4 regions of the Mesorhizobium sp. A623 genome follow, and region 2 is predicted to be linked to each of the others. Evidence: predicted binding sites of a transcription regulator. Region 2 holds the regulator's gene; each other region holds the start of a gene.
The links. The regulator LexA, encoded in region 2, represses DNA repair genes until DNA is damaged. The targets are predictions, from matches to a motif close to TGTTCNNNNTGTGTTCNG.
Positions count from the first base shown of each region.

Region 1: ACX3P1_RS14280 (DNA recombination protein RmuC) is a predicted target of LexA. The motif match lies at 2,388-2,405, and genes of this name have one in related genera.
Region 3: ssb (single-stranded DNA-binding protein) is a predicted target of LexA. The motif match lies at 2,554-2,571, and genes of this name have one in related genera.
Region 4: recA (recombinase RecA) is a predicted target of LexA. The motif match lies at 2,207-2,224, and genes of this name have one in related genera.

Region 1 is NZ_JBTMXB010000012.1:32,198-36,824, reverse strand. It holds gene sugE (quaternary ammonium compound efflux SMR transporter SugE) at 1-188, shown strand, start outside; gene ACX3P1_RS14285 (DUF6481 family protein) at 470-898, opposite strand; gene ACX3P1_RS14280 (DNA recombination protein RmuC) at 1,099-2,355, opposite strand; gene def (peptide deformylase) at 2,456-2,986, shown strand; gene fmt (methionyl-tRNA formyltransferase) at 2,989-3,924, shown strand; gene ACX3P1_RS14265 (GNAT family N-acetyltransferase) at 3,921-4,427, shown strand; gene truA (tRNA pseudouridine(38-40) synthase TruA) at 4,443-4,627, shown strand, end outside.
Region 2 is NZ_JBTMXB010000004.1:124,354-128,980, reverse strand. It holds gene moaC (cyclic pyranopterin monophosphate synthase MoaC) at 1-113, shown strand, start outside; gene ACX3P1_RS06240 (molybdopterin molybdotransferase MoeA) at 115-1,320, shown strand; gene lexA (transcriptional repressor LexA) at 1,435-2,181, shown strand; gene ACX3P1_RS06230 (ComEC/Rec2 family competence protein) at 2,284-3,291, opposite strand; gene ACX3P1_RS06225 (ComEC/Rec2 family competence protein) at 3,288-4,627, opposite strand, start outside.
Region 3 is NZ_JBTMXB010000003.1:228,212-232,838, forward strand. It holds gene ACX3P1_RS05030 (GcvT family protein) at 1-1,450, shown strand, start outside; gene ssb (single-stranded DNA-binding protein) at 1,947-2,456, opposite strand; gene ACX3P1_RS05040 (hypothetical protein) at 2,655-2,936, shown strand; gene uvrA (excinuclease ABC subunit UvrA) at 3,641-4,627, shown strand, end outside.
Region 4 is NZ_JBTMXB010000009.1:108,726-113,352, forward strand. It holds gene ACX3P1_RS11740 (TfoX/Sxy family protein) at 1-31, shown strand, start outside; gene ACX3P1_RS11745 (pseudouridine-5'-phosphate glycosidase) at 180-1,097, opposite strand; gene ACX3P1_RS11750 (carbohydrate kinase family protein) at 1,122-2,075, opposite strand; gene recA (recombinase RecA) at 2,349-3,449, shown strand; gene alaS (alanine--tRNA ligase) at 3,710-4,627, shown strand, end outside.

The sequences.
Region 1 (4,627 bases), on a different contig from region 2:
TGGCCATGCTCGGCCTCGCGCTGAAGACGCTGCCGGTCGGAACGGGCTATGCCGTGTGGACCGGGGTCGGCACCGTGGGAACGGCACTGCTCGGCATCTGGCTGCTGGGCGAGCCGGCGACTGCAATCAGGCTTGGCTGCATCGCGCTGATCGTTTGCGGCATCCTTGGGTTGAAACTGGCGGCCTGACGTTTTCACAGAGCATCGGAACAACCGAATACCGGACCAGGTTTTTCGGTCCGATGCTCTTGAAACATGTGAAGCCAAAAATCGGCGGCTACAACGCGTCACACCTGAATGGGACCATGCGGTGCGTTTCAAGCCCTTGTTTTGATGCATGTCGTTGCCCCGAAACCGGTTCCCACTTTCAGGCGACATGCATTGAAAATCGGCGAAACGCCAAAAACCGGCATTGCCGCGAGGGCATGCCGGTTTTTCAATTTGGATGCTTACGGCCGGAGCCGGATGCGTCAGCGCGCCGTAAAGCCTGGAGGCGTCCGCCCGCCACGCTGCTTGCGCGCTGCGTAGCGTGCATCGCGCTTGGCCTTGCGTTCCGCGTCGTCCGACAGGAGGCGAGCGATACGCTCGGTCTCTTCTGCCTCGCGAAGCTTGGCTTCGGCCTGCGCTTCTTCTTCCGCAGCGATCCGCGCCGTTTCCGCCGCAGCCTCGCGTTCGGCTTTCTCTGCCGCCTCGCGTGCCAGTTTTTCCTGCTTCAGCCTTGCCTTTTCGGCTTCGCGTATCGTGCGGGCTTCCAAAATGGCCTTGCGTTCCGCCTGCCGCGCCAGCACTGCGGGATCATCCGCCGCCGGTTTTGCCTTGAAGCGCTCCAGAAGCGCCTTTTTTGCCTCGTTTGCAGCATTACGCCGCTCGAAAACGTCTTTTTCCCTATAGATAGCCAAGTCCACTTCCTTGAAGTCAATTCGCGTCGCTTACATACGCGCGGAATGCGAGAATTCAAGCGACAATACCGCATAACTGGCATGAAATTCCGGGGTGTTGCCGTGAAAATACACCCTTTTTCGGGTTGAATCGGGCGCGGAACGGCCAGACTCGCACATTCGGGCACCCCTTGGGCGGCCGCACTTGATCCTTGGACGGGTCAGTCTTCGCCCTCGACCACTCTCAGGCGAAGCTGCCCGGTCTTCGAATCGGCGGCCCGCATGGCCGGCTTGGGCGGCGGCGCGTCGGTATCCTCCTTCGCGTCATCGGGCGGAGTGCCGAATTCCAGCGCCTCGATCTTCTGGCCGCGCTTCGTAACCTTCGACGTCGAGACCAGAATGTCCTCGATATCCCTGGCGGACTGGCCGAAATGCGTTTGCAGCTTGCGCACGCGCTCGTCGACGCGCGCCACATCCTCCATCAGCCGGATTACCTCGCCCTGGATCAGATGCGCCTGTTCGCGCATCCGCGCATCCTTGAGGATCGCCTGGATGACCTGGATCGACAGCATCAGCAGCGAGGGCGAGACGATGACGATGCGGGCACGGTGCGCCTTGTGGACGATGGCCTCGAAATTCTCGTGGATCTCGGCAAAGACCGATTCCGAGGGTACGAACATGAAGGCCGTGTCCTGCGTCTCGCCCTGGATCAGGTATTTTTCCGAAATATCGCGAACATGCACTTCGATGTCGCGCCGGAACGCCTGCGCCGCGACCTTCTGCAGGTCCGGACCGTCGGCCGCGCGAATGGCGTTCCACGCTTCCAGCGGAAATTTCGCGTCGATGGCGAGCGCCGGCGCGCCGTTCGGCATTTTTATCAGGCAATCGGGCCGGCTGCCGTTGGACAGCGTCGCCTGGAACTCGAACGACCCCATCGGCAGGCCGTCGGCGACGATCGCCTCCATGCGCGATTGTCCGAACGCGCCGCGCGTCTGCTTGTTGGACAGGATCGCCTGCAACTGCACCACCTGGCCGGCCAGCGACTGGATGTTGTTTTGCGCGGTATCGATGACGGCAAGCCGCTCCTGCAACCGGGCAAGGCTCTCATGGGTGGATTTCGTCTGTTCGGTCATCGTTTGGCCGAGCCGCCCGGTCATGGCGTCCAGACGTTGCCCGATGGATTGTGTCAGTTCGGCCTGGCGTGCGCCAAATACGTCGGCGATGGCCCCCATGCGCCCCTGCATCTCGGCCTGGGATTGCAGGATGCCGGCCATGCGGGCTTCCGCGTCGCGGGCGTGCTCGGCAGCCTCAGCGGCCGCAGCCGCACGCGCCTTGGCCGAGCGCCACAGGGCGATCACAAGCGCCGCAAGTAGAAGAAAAAATACGACGCCGCCAAAAACCAGCATCTGGCCAAGCGTAATCGTCGTCGCGCCGAGCCGGATTATCGGTTCGGAAAAGGCAGCACTTGTCTCATTCATGGGGACAGCATAGCCGATTCGACCGATCGCGTCAGATCAAAACGTGAACAATAAGCTTGCGGGCGTTGACGCTGTTTGTGTGAGGTCTTAGGTGAGGCGAATGTCGATAAAGCCGCTCATCATCCTGCCCGATCCGGTCCTGCGTCAGGTTTCCAAACCCGTCGAACGGGTCGACGCGCCGTTGCGCAAACTGGCCGACGATATGCTGGAGACGATGTACGACGCGCCGGGCATCGGCCTTGCGGCAATCCAGGTGGGCGAGCCGCTGCGCGTGCTGGTCATCGACCTCGCCAAGGAAGGCGACGACCCCGCGCCGCACGTCTTCATCAACCCCGAAATTCTGGCTCGCACCGACGACCGCTCGGTCTACGAAGAGGGTTGTTTGTCGATCCCGGATTATTACGCCGAGGTCGAGCGCCCGGCGTCGGTGCGGGTGAAATATCTCGACCGCAGTGGCGCCAGCCAGGAGATCGAGGCGGAAGGCTTGATGGCGACCTGCCTGCAGCATGAGATCGACCACCTCGACGGCGTCCTGTTCATCGACCATATTTCCAAGCTCAAGCGCGATATTGTCATCCGCCGGTTCAAGAAGATCGCCAAGGAACAGCAACCGGGCAAGCTGAGGGCATAAAAATGCCGCTCCGCATCGTCTTCATGGGCACGCCGGATTTCTCCGTGCCGACGCTCCGTGCGCTGGCGCAGGCCGGGCATGAGATCGTCGCCGTCTATACGCAGCCGCCGCGCGCAGCGGGCCGCCGCGGGCTGGAATTGAAGCCGTCGCCCATCCAGCGCGAAGCCGAGCGGTTGGGGCTGGAGGTGCGAACGCCGACATCGCTGAAGGCCGAGGCCGAGCAGGCGGCTTTTCATGCCTTGAATGCCGACCTTGGCGTGGTCGTCGCCTACGGGCTGCTCTTGCCGCAGGCAATCCTCGATGCGCCGCGCCTTGGTTGCCTCAATGGGCATGCCTCGCTTTTGCCGCGCTGGCGCGGTGCCGCCCCCATCCAGCGCGCCATCATGGCTGGCGACACGGAAACCGGCATGATGGTAATGAAGATGGAGGCCGGCCTGGATACCGGACCGGTGGCGATGGTCGACAAGGTCGCGATCGGCCCGGACATGACCGCCAGCGCGCTGCACGACGCCTTGATGGATCGCGCCGCAGGGTTGATGGCCGAGGCGGTGGCGCGGCTGGAAGCGGGCGAACTCGGCTTTGCGCCTCAAGCGGCCGAAGGGGTGACCTACGCCAGAAAGATCGATAAAGCGGAAACCCGCGTCAATTGGACGCTTCCGGCCGATGAGGTCCACAACCATATTCGCGGCCTGTCGCAATTTCCCGGCGCGTGGTGCGAAGTGGAAATCGGCGGCCGCATGGAGCGGCTGAAATTGCTGCGTTCGGGGCTTGCCGAAGGCACTGGCGAGCCGGGGTGCCTGCTGGACGATCAGTTGACTGTCGCCTGTGGCATAGGTTCCGTCCGGCTGGTCGAAGTGCAACGGGCAGGAAGCCGGGCCGTTGCCGCATCGGAGTTCCGGCGCGGCACACGAATGGAAAAAGGAATGAAATTGTCATGAGCATGATGTCGATACGGGCGGCAACGCCGCGCGACCGCGACCAGATCCGGCTCGTCGAGGAAAACGCGTTCGGCCAGCAGGCGGAAGCCGGACTGGTCGATGCCCTGATCTCCAGCGGCGACGCCGTCGTCGAACTGGTCGCGGAAGAAGACGGCCAGGTCGTCGGCCACATCCTGTTTTCGCGGCTGTTCGTACAGAATGGCGGCAAGAAGTTTGCCGCCGTGGCGCTTGCGCCGCTGGCGGTCGATCACTCGTTCCACGGCACCGGCATCGGCGGCGCGCTGGTCCGCGAGGCGCATATCCGGCTGAAAGCCGCCGGCGAGCAGCTTTCCATCGTGCTGGGCGATCCGGCCTATTACGGCCGCTTCGGCTATTCCCATGCACGCGCGGCAGCGTTCGAGAGCCCGTATCAGGGGCCGGCATTGCAGGCGCTGGCATGGGGCGAAGCGCCGGAAATCGGCCTGCTCGTCTATGCCACGGCCTTCGAATCGCTGGCCGCCTGATCCTGTTGCCGGGGGATGCCGCGCTTTCGCCTCGACATCGAATATGACGGCGCGGCCTATGCCGGCTGGCAGCGGCAGGCCGACCAGCCCTCGGTACAGCAGGCGATAGAGACCGCGATCCTGAAATTCAGCGGTGACGCCATCGCGTTGCGCGGCGCTGGCCGCACCGATGCCGGCGTCCATGCCACCGGGCAGGTGGC
Region 2 (4,627 bases):
GCCTGACCATCTACGACATGGCCAAGGCGGTCGACCGCGCCATGGTGATTTCCGGCATCCGGCTGGTGGAAAAGATTGGCGGCAAATCCGGTCACTATCAAGCGGAAGCGTGAAATGGCGCTGATCCCGGTTTCCGAAGCGCTTGAACGCCTGTTGGCCGGCGCAGAGCCGCTGGCCGGCGAAAGTGTCCCCCTGCTCGAGGCGATGGACCGCGTGCTGGCCGAGCCGATCGTGGCGCTGCGCACCCAGCCGCCCTTCGACGCATCCGCCATGGACGGCTATGCGGTGCGTTTCGCCGATATCGCCACCCTGCCCGCACGGCTGTCGGTGATCGGCACGGCGCCGGCCGGTCGCAGCTTTGCCGGCAGCGTTAACGCGGGCCAGGCCGTGCGCATCTTCACTGGCGCGCCGCTACCCGAAGGCGCAGACACCATCGTCATCCAGGAAAACGTCCACGATCTGGGCAACGCGACCGTCGAGGTGCTGGAGCCGACGGACAAGGGCCGCAACATCCGCCGCGCCGGCCTCGATTTCGTTACCGGTGACGTTCTTCTGGAGGCCGGCCGCCTGCTCGATCCGGCGGCCCTTTCGCTCGCGGCCTCCGCCAATCATCCAAGCGTGAGCGTGGTGCGGAGGCCGCTGGTCGCCATCATCGCCACCGGCGACGAATTGCGCGCACCGGGCAGCGTGCTCGGCCCCGGCCAGATCATCTCGTCCAACGCCTACGGGGTCGCTGCAACCGCACATTCGGTCGGCGCGCGCGCGCTCGATCTCGGCATTGCGGCGGACCGCAGGGAGGCCATCGCCGCGCTGGTGCGGCAGGCCGTGGCAGCCGGTGCCGATGTCATCGTCACGCTGGGGGGGGCTTCCGTCGGCGACCACGATCTCGTCCACGACGTGCTTGCCGAGGAGGGCATGGTGCTGGACTTCTGGAAGGTGGCGATGCGCCCCGGCAAGCCGCTGATGTCGGGTCGGCTGGACAATGTCCGCTGCATCGGCCTGCCCGGCAACCCAGTCGCCAGCCTGGTGTGCTCTCAGCTTTTCCTCAAGCCGCTGCTTGCGCGCCTTGGCGGCCGCGCCTACCGCCCCGACCTGCGCGAGGCGCTTCTCGGCGCACCCATGCCGGCCAACGATCTGCGCCAGGACTATGTTCGCGCGGCGGTGCGCGACGATACAGGCGCGCTGGTGGCGACGCCGTTCGGTGTTCAGGATTCGTCGATGCTGCGAAGAATGACTGAAGCGGGCGGCCTGATCGTGCGCGAACCCTTTGCGCCTGCCGCGCAGGCCGGCGACGCCTGCCGCGTGCTGATGTTACGCTGAACAAATCGTCAACACATTCATTAAACTTTAAATGGTTGCGGAACACAACTGGAACAGATACTGTTTGTTCTGGTTTTGTTTTTCCGATTCCATATCGGACCGCCGGGGGCCGCCATGCTGACGCGCAAGCAACACGAACTGCTTCTCTTCATCAACGAAAGGCTGAAGGAGAGCGGCGTTCCGCCCTCCTTCGACGAGATGAAGGATGCGCTCGATCTTGCCTCGAAGTCGGGGATTCATCGCCTGATTACCGCACTGGAGGAACGCGGCTTCATCCGGCGGCTTCCCAACCGCGCACGTGCTCTCGAAGTCTTGCGCATGCCGGAATCGCTGACGCCCAGTTTCAACGGGGCGCGCAAATTTTCGCCCAGCGTCATTCAGGGCGGCCAGGGTCAGAATGGTTCGGGCCAGGGCAATTCGGGCGGGCAAGGCAAGAACTCTCGGCTGCAGAGCGCGGGCAATGACGACGATGTCGCCGCCAATGTCTCGATCCCGGTCATGGGACGCATCGCCGCCGGCGTGCCGATCGACGCCATCCAGCACAAGACGCATTCGATCTCGGTTCCGCCGGACATGATCATGGGCGGTGAGCACTACGCGCTGGAGGTGAAGGGCGATTCGATGATCGAGGCCGGCATCTTCGACGGCGATACGGTCATCATCCGCAATGCCAACACCGCCAATCCCGGCGAAATTATCGTCGCCCTCGTCGATGAGGAAGAAGCCACGTTGAAGCGGTTTCGCCGCAAGGGCGCGTCCATCGCGCTTGAAGCCGCCAATCCCGCCTACGAAACGCGCATCTTCGGACCTGACAGGGTCAAGGTGCAGGGCAAACTGGTCGGGTTGATCCGACGTTACTGAGTCGACGGCCTTCCTGAACTGGCATGGCAAATGCTACTCGGCCGTCGTGTTCAAAACGCTGACTTAATCCAGCAAGATCGCTCGACAGCCGCCGCGTTGGGCTCAATCGTCGCCCGCTGTGGTGACACCGGTCGTTTTGGTTCTTGTCCGAACCACCTTTTTATAAGGCGGCAAGCCGCGGGCCTCGCGTGAAAACTTCCGCTGCGTGTGCCAGGGCCGATAGTGTTCTTCGACGGCGAAACGGATTTCCGCCGGTACTGCTGCCGATTGCCGGTTGAAGAATATCTCGACGCTGCCGGAGCGAGCCAGTTGGCGCTTGGTGATCACCGTGACCAGCGGATCGCGGCATGGGTCGGAGGCGGTCGCGTCGTCGATGATGATCACGCTCGCGAAGGCGCAGGCGGGTCTGGCCGCCTTGGCGTCCTGCGCATGGGCAACCAGCGCGCCGGCCTCGTGACGGGCGACACACAGGCCTTGCGCGCACAGGAACGGCGTTCCCGGCGGTAGTTCCATGCTGTCGGCAAGGTCGAACTCGAGGGTTTTGGCCCCTGAGGTTTTAACCTTGACCATCTCCGGCTTAATGACGGTTTCGGCATTGAGCGCGCGGCGCCAATTGTCGATGGTGAACGCGTTGGGTCGAGGTCGGTTGACCGCCAGTTCGCTTCCGCCGATCGACACGGCGACAAGCCGAGCGTCCTCCGACACCAGCACGTCCGGCGTCTTCACCATGGGCACCGCCAGCAGACCGGCAATCGCCAGGGGTAGTGCGGCAAGCCGTAGCCAGGTGGTCGCCATCGTGGCAAAGACCAGCGCGCCGGTGATGAACAGCACCGACTGGACGGAAACGAGGCCGACCGCGTCGATGGGCGAGCGCGCCGCGATCCAGTCGGATATGACGATCATCGCGGCCAGCCCCCTGCCCATGACATAGAGGAAGGGGCCATCCGCGCCGAACGGCATGGCCAGCGCGGCAAGCACGGCAAACGGCATGACGATGACCGAGACGATGGGCATCACCGCCAGATTGGCAAACAGGCTGAGCGGCGCGACGCGCTGGAAATGCCACATGGCATAAAGCGTCGTAGCGCCTCCGGCGATGATGGACGTCATCGCGAGACCGCCCATTCCCGCCAGGAATTTGCGTGACAGAAGCCTGCGACAGAGCGGCGCGCGGGCACCTTGCCGCCTGCCCGCCCCGACCGGTAATCGGACCAGCCGGCATAGGCGCCGACCAGGGCCGCGGTTGCCGCAAACGACATCTGGAAGCTCGGGCCGACGACCTCGTGCGGCGACACCACGATCACCGCAATGGCGGAAATGGCCAGATTGCGCATGGTCAGCGCCGCGCGGTCGAACAGCACGGCCAGCAGCATGACCGCCAGCATGATGAAACTGCGCTCGGCGGCCACCACGACGCCCGAAATGGCAAGATAGGCGGCGATGGAAAAGAGCGCGGCGGCGGCGGCATATTTTTTCACCGGCCGGCGCGAGGAGAAATCGGGAAACAGCGCGAACCCGCCGCGCAGCAGCAGCATGATCGTGCCGGCAACCAGCGCCATGTGCAGGCCAGAAATCGAGATGATGTGGTAAATGCCAGTCTTGCGCATGGCTTCGTTGATGGCGTCCGGGATGCCGGCGCGCACGCCAACGATCAGCGCGGCGGCGATCTCGCCTTCGGGACCGCCGACGCTTTGCCGAATACGGCCGGCAATGGCTTCGCGCGCGTTTTCGATCGCGGACGCCACCCTTGCCGATACCGGCATCGACGCCGAGGCAACCCGCTTCGGATTGCTCAGGAAGAAGCCGCTCGCGCCGATACCGTCGAAATAACTCTGGAAGGAATAGTCGTAGCTGTCGGGCCGCACCGGGCCGGTCGGCGGCAAAAGCCGGACATAACCGTTCAGCACAGAACCTGCGGTAACGCCTTGCGGAATCGTACGCGCGGACAGCCGTACCCGCTCCGGCGCATAACGCAGCGTCGGCCTCGCCGTCGAGAGTACGTCGAGGGTCAGCCTGACACGGCCGGTTTCCATCTGATCGACCGACACGACCCGCCCGGTCAGGCTAGTCGATATTTCCGATCCCATGGTCTGGGTGCCGGCACGCCACGTCTCGATCTTGGCTGCGAGGAAGCCAAGGCTGCATAGCAGGGCGGCGGTCAGGCAGAGATACGGTAACGGACGCGCGCGCGACAGGAACGCCACGCCGGCCAGCGCGCAGACCAGCGCTACCGGTTGCAGAAAGCCGGGCTCGGCATCGAGCGAAAAATAGAGCGCCACGCCGATGGCGAGAAACACCGGCACCAGTAGAAACACGACGCCGCGATCAAGCTCGGTAATGGAAGCAGCCGCTATCCGGCCTGGCAAGGTGGCGACGGCAAAGCGGCGACGCCCTATTTTGCCGCGATCGATGGTCGCCGGAATGGTCGGGACAAAACTTCCGGCCG
Region 3 (4,627 bases), on a different contig from region 2:
CTATTATCTGGGTGAAGCGCCGCAACTCGGCAATTTCTGGGTGGCGTGCGGGTTCAATTCCATCGGCATCCAGTCCTCCGGCGGTTCGGGCATGGCGTTGGCGCAATGGATGCAAGACGGCGAGCCGCCCTTCGACCTGTGGGACGTGGACATACGGCGTGTGCAGCCATTCCAGGCGAACCGCTCCTATCTTTTCCAGCGCTCGAAAGAAACGCTCGGCCTGCTCTACGCCGACCATTTCCCCTACCGCCAGCCGGCCACCGCGCGCGGCGTACGCCGCTCACCCCTGCATGAACACCTGAAGGCGCGCGGCGCGGTCTTCGGCGAAACCGCAGGCTGGGAGCGCGCCAACTGGTTCGCAAAGGAAGGTCAGGAACGCGAATACCGCTATTCGTGGAAACGGCAGAACTGGTTCGACAACCAGCGCGAGGAACATCTGGCCGTGCGCAATAATGTCGGCCTGTTCGACATGACCTCCTTCGGCAAGATCAGGATCGAGGGGCGCGACGCGCTCGCCTTCCTGCAGCGCCTTTGCGCCAACGATCTCGATGTCGCACCCGGAAAGATCGTCTACACCCAGATGCTGAATGCGCGGGCCGGCATCGAAAGCGACCTGACCATTTCCCGCCTGTCGCCAACCGCCTTCTTCGCCGTCGTGCCCGGCGCGACGCTGCAGCGCGACCTTGCCTGGTTGCGCAAGCATGTGCGTGACGAATTCGTCGTCATCACCGAGGTGACGGCGTCCGAATCCGTGCTGTGCCTGATGGGGCCGCGCTCGCGCGAGCTGATCCAGAAGGTCAGCCCGAACGATTTTTCCAACGAGAACAACCCTTTCGGCACATTCCAGAATATCGAGATCGGCATGGGACTGGCCCGCGCCCACCGCGTCACTTATGTCGGTGAACTCGGCTGGGAACTCTATGTATCGACCGACCAGACAGCCCACGTCTTCGAGGCGCTGGAGGAAGCCGGGCGCGCCTTCGACCTGAAGCTCTGCGGCCTGCATACGCTGGATTCCTGCCGTATCGAAAAGGCGTTCCGCCATTTCGGACACGATATCACCGACGAGGACCACGTGCTGGAAGCCGGCCTCGGCTTTGCCGTAAAAACCGGCAAGGGCGACTTCATCGGCCGCGACGCCGTGCTGCGCAAGAAGGAAGCCGGCCTAGACCGGCGCATGGTGCAGTTCCGCCTGACCGACCCGGAACCGCTGCTGTTCCACAACGAGGCGCTGCTGCGCGACGGAAAGATCGTCGGCAGTGTCACGTCCGGCAATTACGGCCACCATCTCGGCGGTGCGATCGGCATGGCCTATGTGCCCTGCAAGGGCGAAAGCGAAGCCGATATTCTCGGCTCCAGCTACGAGATCGAAATCGCCGGCGAGCGTTTTGAGGCCGAAGCCTCGCTCAAGCCGATGTATGATCCCAAAAGCGAGCGGGTGCGGGCTTAGTTTTTTCGACTGCCGCCAGCATTTCGGGGAAGACCGGTCTTCAACGACCGGTCTTCCCGCGAATGCATGTCGCCCGAAAGTGGGAACCGGTTTCAGGGCAACGACATGCATCGAAACAAGTGCTTGAAGCGCACCGCATAAATCCATTCAGATGCGACGCGCTGTAGCGCCATTCTTCAAGGAACGGCTTTTCGTGGATCGAGTTTGATGCTTCCGCTCAGCAGTAAGCGCGCAACGAAAAAGGTACTGTTTCCAGTGCCTTCAGTTCATTGACAAAGGCATCTGTTCACCTGGCGTCATCCTCGGCCTTGCGCCGAGGATCTGCCGACACTCCCGTAAGGGCACGGAAAAGGCTCTACAACTTCACGAAAGCAAATCCTCGGCACAAGGCCGACGGGCATGGGTTCGCCAACGGTTTGTCAGCAGCCTGAAGGCACCGTTTCCGTGCCTTTTAGAAGAAAAATCATCCCAGTTTACAACGGCGCGTGACCACCTCTCAAAACGGAATTTCGTCGTCCAGATCCCGCGAGCCGCCACCGCCGCTCCTGCCGCCGCCACGATTGGAATTGTCGCTCGGACCTGACTGGCCGAAATCGGAGCCGCGGCTGCTGTCGCCACCCGAATAGCCACCGACCTGACCACCTTCGCCGCCCTGACCTCGCGAATCGAGCATCTGCAGCTCACCACGGAATTTCTGCAGCACCACTTCCGTCGAGTATCGCTCCACGCCGTCCTTTTCCCACTTGCGCGTCTGCAGGGCGCCCTCAAGGTACACTTTCATGCCCTTCTTCAGATACTGCTCGGCGACCTTGGCCAGATTGTCGTTGAAAATGACGACCTGGTGCCACTCGGTCTTTTCCTTGCGCTCACCGGAATTCTTGTCGCGCCAGCTTTCCGACGTCGCGATGCGCAGATTGACGACCGCGTCGCCGGAATTCAGCCGGCGAATCTCCGGGTCCGCGCCCAGATTTCCCACTAAAATGACCTTGTTGACGCTACCCGCCATAAACCTTCTCCGCGCTCATCCGAAACCAACTTCACCGCACCTTACAGGCTGGCGGATAACTGCGCCGCCCCTGACACTTCTTTTCCCACAAGGTTTTTGTTCTCTATATGTTCTATATCGACGCGCCTTTCATGTCAAGCTTGGGATCGGAATGCGTCCCGCCTAGCCGTTTCCGCGCTGGCCCTGTATGATCGCCAGATGTTCCAGAACCGCTTCTCCTTATATCTGGCCACCTTGGCCTGCGCTGCCGTCGCCGCCCCTCTGGCGTTTGCCGGAGGCGCGCCCCAAACCCCGGCAAAAAGCGCGCTTCCCGGCGTTGGTGGCGACTACAGCATCGTCAGACCCCTTCCTGCCGAACCGGATGGTCAAGACCGCAACGCCTCGCCCAACCAGTTCAAGATCGGCGATATGGACGTTCGAATAGGCGGCAGCATTACTGTGGATATCGGGGCCGGTTCGCTATCGTCCCCGCGTCATTAAGGCGCTTGCAACCGACCGGCGCAACACGCCGTCTTAAGCCGACAGCGTCCACGCACGGCAGCCCCATGCAAATCGGCCCCGCCGCTGCTTTCACAGAACGGCCGGGGCCTTTGTGACGTCTAGCCACTTTCGCCGGGAGGGTTTTACCGGCTTTGTAATTCGGATGCTTCGCGGCGTCAGCCGTCGATCCGACTGCAGTCTCTGATTTTCGGGGGTTCGGCAAATTGCACGAAGGCCAAGGAACGTCAGCCTGTCAGCAATATTTGCCGCGGCTCCGGCATCAGCGGAGCCTGTTGGGACTATCCGGTGGAGTCATGCCTCGCTCCTTCTGTCCGTTCAACACAGTCGCTAGAAGCACACATCCGCCAATCTGCGGCGCCTCGCAGAGGGCCCTTCTTCCCAGGCCACGCAACGGCAACATGCTTCCTTGACGCCCAGATCGTGCTCTCCTCTCCCGTTAGCGTCAACCCTTGAATGCCCGAAATGGAAAAAGTGATCGCAAGCGGAACTGAAAGGCGGGCTCCTGCCAGATTTGTCAGGAACCTGTTCAGTCTTTGTTCTTTATGCTTGCCCGCCGGCCCGAAAGACGCTTAAACGCGGGTGGCAAGTTCTGCGCCTCTCGACGCGGCGGCGAATATACCTACATGAGGGGATGGCGGCAGCCCGCCGATCCATGAATTCCAGACCTGAGGCGGCGACCGGCGATGGCCGACCATAAATATCTGTCCATTCGCGGGGCGCGCGAACACAATCTGAAGAACATCGACATCGACCTGCCGCGTGACTCTCTGATTGTCATGACCGGCGTGTCGGGGTCCGGCAAATCGTCGCTCGCTTTCGATACGATCTATGCGGAAGGCCAGCGGCGCTATGTCGAGAGCCTGTCTGCCTATGCGCGCCAGTTTCTGGAGATGATGCAGAAGCCGGATGTCGACCAGATCGACGGCCTGTCGCCCGCCATCTCCATCGAGCAGAAGACCACCTCGAAAAACCCGCGCTCGACGGTCGGCACCGTCACCGAAATCTACGACTACATGCGCCTGCTGTTCGCGCGCGTCGGCGTCCCCTATTCGCCGGCCACCGGCCTGCCGATCGAGAGCCAGACGGTTTCGCAGATGGTCGATCGCGTACTCGCGGTGGAGGAAGGCACGCGGCTGTTCATCCTCGCGCCCATCGTGCGCGGCCGCAAAGGCGAGTATCGCAAGGAGTTGCTGGAGCTTCAGAAGAAGGGCTTTCAGCGCGTCAAGGTCGACGGCGTCTTCTATGAAATCGCCGACGTGCCGGCGCTGGACAAGAAATACAAGCACGATCTCGACGTGGTGGTCGACCGCATCGTCGTGCGTGGCGATCTCGCGACGCGGCTGGCCGATTCCATCGAAACGGCGCTGAAATTGGCAGAGGGACTGTGTGTCGCGGAATTTGCCGACAAGCCGCTCGATGCCAGCCAGACCGGCGAGGATTCGGTCAACAAATCGAAGAACGAGACGCATGAGCGCATTCTGTTTTCCGAAAAATTCGCCTGCCCGGTATCCGGGTTCACCATCCCGGAGATCGAGCCGCGGCTGTTCTCCTTCAACAACCCATTCGGTGCCTGCCCGACCTGCGACGGTCTGGGTAGCCAGCGCGCCGTCGATGCGAACCTGATAGTGCCCGACGACAATGTCTCGCTGCGCGCCGGCGCCGTCAGTCCA
Region 4 (4,627 bases), on a different contig from region 2:
CTACGAGGCGGGATTGAGAAGCGGCAAGTGACGCGTTTGCATTCTTGATCGCGATGGCTTGCCGGCAACCATGCCGTGACCTCGGAGCCGCAGAGCCGGTTCAGAAGAATCGCAATTGTACAGTGAGACCGTCGTAACGCTCATGGAGGCACGGCCGCAGATCGCGCCGGACAAAGGCGCTACAGCGCCTTGGCAATCCTCGCCGCCAGCCGTGCATTGTTCTCAACCAGTGCGATGTTGGTTTTCAGGCTGCGTCCATTGGTCACTTCGAGGATTTTCCCCAGCAGGAACGGGGTCACCGCCTTGCCGCTGACATGCAGCGCTTCGGCGGCCTTCTGCGCCGCCTCGATATAGGAGGCCATCTCGGCCGCCGGGATCTCATCGCCTTCCGGCACCGGATTGGCGATCAGCATGCCGCCGCCGAGCCCCAGCGCCTGCCGTGTTTTGAAAAGTTGCGCCATCTCGCCCGGTGAATGCAGCGTCAGCGGCGCGCGAAAGGGCGAATGCCGCGACCAGAACGCCGGCATGACCTCACAGCCATGGCCGATCACCGGCACGCCGCGCGTTTCCAGTACTTCCAGGGTCTTTTCGATGTCCAAAATGGCCTTCGCGCCGGCCGATACGACGATGACGGGCGTGCGCGCCAATTCGTCCAGGTCGGCGGAAATATCAAAACTCTTTTCCGCGCCCTTGTGCACGCCGCCGATGCCTCCGGTGGCGAACACTTTTATACCGGCGATATGCGCGCAGATCATGGTGGCGGCGACCGTGGTTCCGCCGGTGCGCCCCTGCGAGACGGCAAAACCGAGATCGGCGCGCGACAGTTTCATGGCGTCGCCGGTCATGGTCAGCGATTCGCGCTCGCCGTCGGAAAGGCCGATCTTGATGCGCCCGTCCACCACCGCGATGGTCGCCGGCATCGCGCCTTCGTCGACGATGATCTTTTCGACATCGGCCGCCATGGCGCCATTGTCGGGGTAGGGCATGCCGTGGGTGATGATGGTCGATTCCAGCGCCACGACGGGCCGGCCGGTGGCGAGCGCCTCGGCCACGGGCGGATGAATGTCGATGAAGGGGCGGGCGGCTTCCGGGATCATGACGGGCTCCATTTCCTCGCTTTTTTATGCCACCACACGCGCCTCGGGCACAAGGGCGAGCGCTTCGCCAAAGGCGGTTGCGGTCAAGTCCGGTACGGCATTGTTGCTTTCGATGGCAAGGATCGCCGCTGCCACGCCTTCGCGCAGGGCGCAGTGCAGCGTCAGCCCCCGCAGCAACGCCGCCACCGTCGCGCCGGCCAGCGCATCGCCGGCCCCGGTGACGTCGGCGACATGGCGCGGCGCGGGTGGCGCGATGGTGAAGATATCCTCTTCGTCAAAAGCCAGCACCGGTGCGTTTCCAGACGTGATCACGCCGGCCTTGAGTCCAGTCCTGCGCAAGCCCGCAACGACGGCTTCTTCATCCGCATTCCGATCCAACCCGGTGAGGGCGACGGTTTCGCGCCGGTTCATGAACAAGAGCGACAGTCGGTCCATCACCGGCCTGAACCGCATCACCTTGGCCGGTGAAATGGCGATGGCGAACAGGGGCTTGCCCTGCGCAAGGTCCGCCAGCCGTTCCAAAGCCGCCGCCGGCAGATTGGCGTCGCACAGCACGGCGTCGGTAGCGTCGATCGCTTCGCGCACCTTGGCCCGCTTCATCTGTTTCGGAAACGCCAGTTCATAAAGCTCCATGTCGGCAAATCCGGCGATCAACTCGCCGTCGCGGTCGATGAGCGCGGTGTAGCTTGGCGTCGAGCGGTCGAGAAACACCGCCGAAATATCCGTGATGCCGGCCTCGGCAATCGCCTGCGCTACGCTGTCGGCCCCGGAATCGCCCCCGCGCACGGACAGCAGCGAGGCTAAAACGCCGCGCTGCACCGCATTGCGCAACGCGTTGAAGACGCCGCCGCCGACATCGTCACGCATCCTGCCGGGGTTGGAGGCGGCCGGCACGTATGGGCCGGAGACTTGGCCGCGCCGGTCGATATGCGCACCGCCTATCGCCAGGATGTGAAAGGATTTAGAGGAACCGGCCACGCAATTTCCATTTTCAAATTCGCATCCAAGGCTAGACTGCCTGGGCTGGCCGGGCAATCCGCCAAGGCGATTCGCAACGTCACGCTACCGCCCGGCAACCGCCCGTTGGGATGCATTCTATATGGTCATTGGGAAACAAAAATAGAACAAACTGGAATAATGCAATGTTTACAGTTGGTTGACCTCTCTTGTCAAAAGAGAACAAAGAGAGTACATACATGGCAGGTTCACGGCGTTGTCGGGCCTTCATTGACGACCAAGGGGTGATGTATCATGGCTCAGAATTCTTTGCGGCTGGTAGAGGACAAAGCGGTGGATAAATCTAAGGCTCTGGACGCGGCGCTGTCGCAGATCGAACGCGCGTTCGGCAAGGGCTCGATCATGCGGCTGGGCGCAAACGAGCAGGTAGTCGAGATCGAAACGGTGCCGACAGGCTCGCTCGGCCTCGACATCGCGCTAGGCGTCGGCGGTCTGCCGCGCGGCCGCATTGTTGAAATTTACGGCCCGGAAAGCTCGGGCAAGACCACGCTGGCGCTGCACACGGTGGCCGAAGCCCAGAAAAAGGGCGGTATCTGCGCCTTTGTCGACGCCGAACATGCGCTTGATCCGGTCTATGCCCGCAAGCTTGGCGTCGATCTTGAAAACCTGCTGATTTCGCAGCCCGATACGGGCGAGCAGGCGCTGGAGATCTGCGACACGCTGGTGCGTTCGGGCGCCATCGACGTGCTGGTGATCGATTCGGTGGCGGCGCTGACGCCGCGCGCCGAGATCGAGGGCGAGATGGGCGATTCGCTGCCCGGCCTCCAGGCCCGCCTGATGAGCCAGGCGCTGCGCAAGCTGACTGCCTCCATCTCGCGCTCCAACACCATGGTCATCTTCATCAACCAGATCCGCATGAAGATCGGTGTCATGTTCGGCTCGCCCGAAACCACCACCGGCGGCAACGCGCTGAAATTCTATGCCTCGGTGCGCCTCGATATCCGTCGCATCGGCTCGGTCAAGGACCGCGACGAGGTCGTCGGCAACCAGACCCGCGTCAAGGTGGTCAAGAACAAGCTGGCGCCGCCCTTCAAGGTGGTGGAATTCGACATCATGTATGGCGAGGGCGTTTCCAAGACCGGCGAGCTTGTCGATCTCGGCGTCAAGGCGGGCATCGTCGAAAAGTCCGGCGCGTGGTTCTCCTACAATTCGCAGCGGCTTGGCCAGGGCCGGGAGAACGCAAAGATTTTCCTGCGCGACAATCCCGATACCGCGCGCGAGGTCGAGTTGGCGATCCGCCAGAATGCCGGCCTGATTGCGGAAAAATTCCTCGAAGACGGTGGTCCCGAAAAGGACGATGGCGAGGATTTCGAGGGCGAAGCCGGCGCGATGTAGCATCCTGCCCGGCGTGCCGCAGGAACGGCGCTCCAGCGTACCACGTTGTGTAAAGTAGTTGAGTGTTTCAAGCCGCCGGCGCCGGGTTCTGACCCCCGACCGGCGGTTTTGGCTTTTCGGCCCCGGGATCGTTGGTTGCGCCGGCGCATCACGGGCTTCGGTTCGCTTCTTGTGTTTCTGGACAGGGTGCGGCGCGCCCGTTAAAAGGCCGGTGTCCATTTCCGCCGACTTGCGGCGATTTTTCGAAAAAGGCGGCATTGATGAGCGGCGTGAACGAAATCCGGTCGGCATTCCTCGACTATTTCCGCGGGCAGGGCCATGAGGTCGTGGCCTCGAGCCCGCTTGTCCCGCGCAACGATCCGACCCTGATGTTCACCAATGCCGGCATGGTGCAGTTCAAGAACGTCTTCACCGGCTTGGAGACGCGGCCCTATTCGCGCGCCACCACCTCGCAGAAATGCGTTCGTGCCGGCGGCAAGCACAACGACCTCGACAATGTCGGCTATACGGCGCGCCACCACACGTTTTTCGAGATGCTCGGCAACTTTTCGTTCGGCGACTATTTCAAGGAACGCGCCATCGAGCTTGCCTGGAACCTGATCACCAAGGAATTTGGCCTCGACCGCAACCGCCTGCTGGTGACGGTTTATCATACCGACGATGCGGCCGCCGGGTTCTGGAAGAAGATCGCCGGGCTGCCCGACGAGAAAATAATCCGCATCGCTACCAGCGACAATTTCTGGGCGATGGGCGATACCGGCCCTTGCGGTCCCTGCTCGGAGATTTTTTTCGACCATGGTGATCACATTCCAGGTGGCCCTCCCGGCAGTCCCGATGAGGACGGCGACCGCTTCATCGAGATCTGGAATCTCGTCTTCATGCAGTTCGAGCAACTGACGAAGACCGAGCGCGTGGAGCTTCCCCGCCCGTCCATCGACACCGGCATGGGGCTGGAGCGTGTCGCCGCCGTCATGCAGGGCGTTCACGACAACTACGACATCGACCTGTTCAAGGCGCTGATCCGTGCCTCGGAAGAGGCGACCGGCGTGAAGGCCGAAGGCGCCAACCGCGCCAGCCACCGCGTCATTGCCGATCATCTGCGCGCGTCCAGCTTTCTCATCGCCGATGGCGTCCTGCCGTCGAACGAAGGGCGCGGTTATGTGCTTCGCCGCATCATG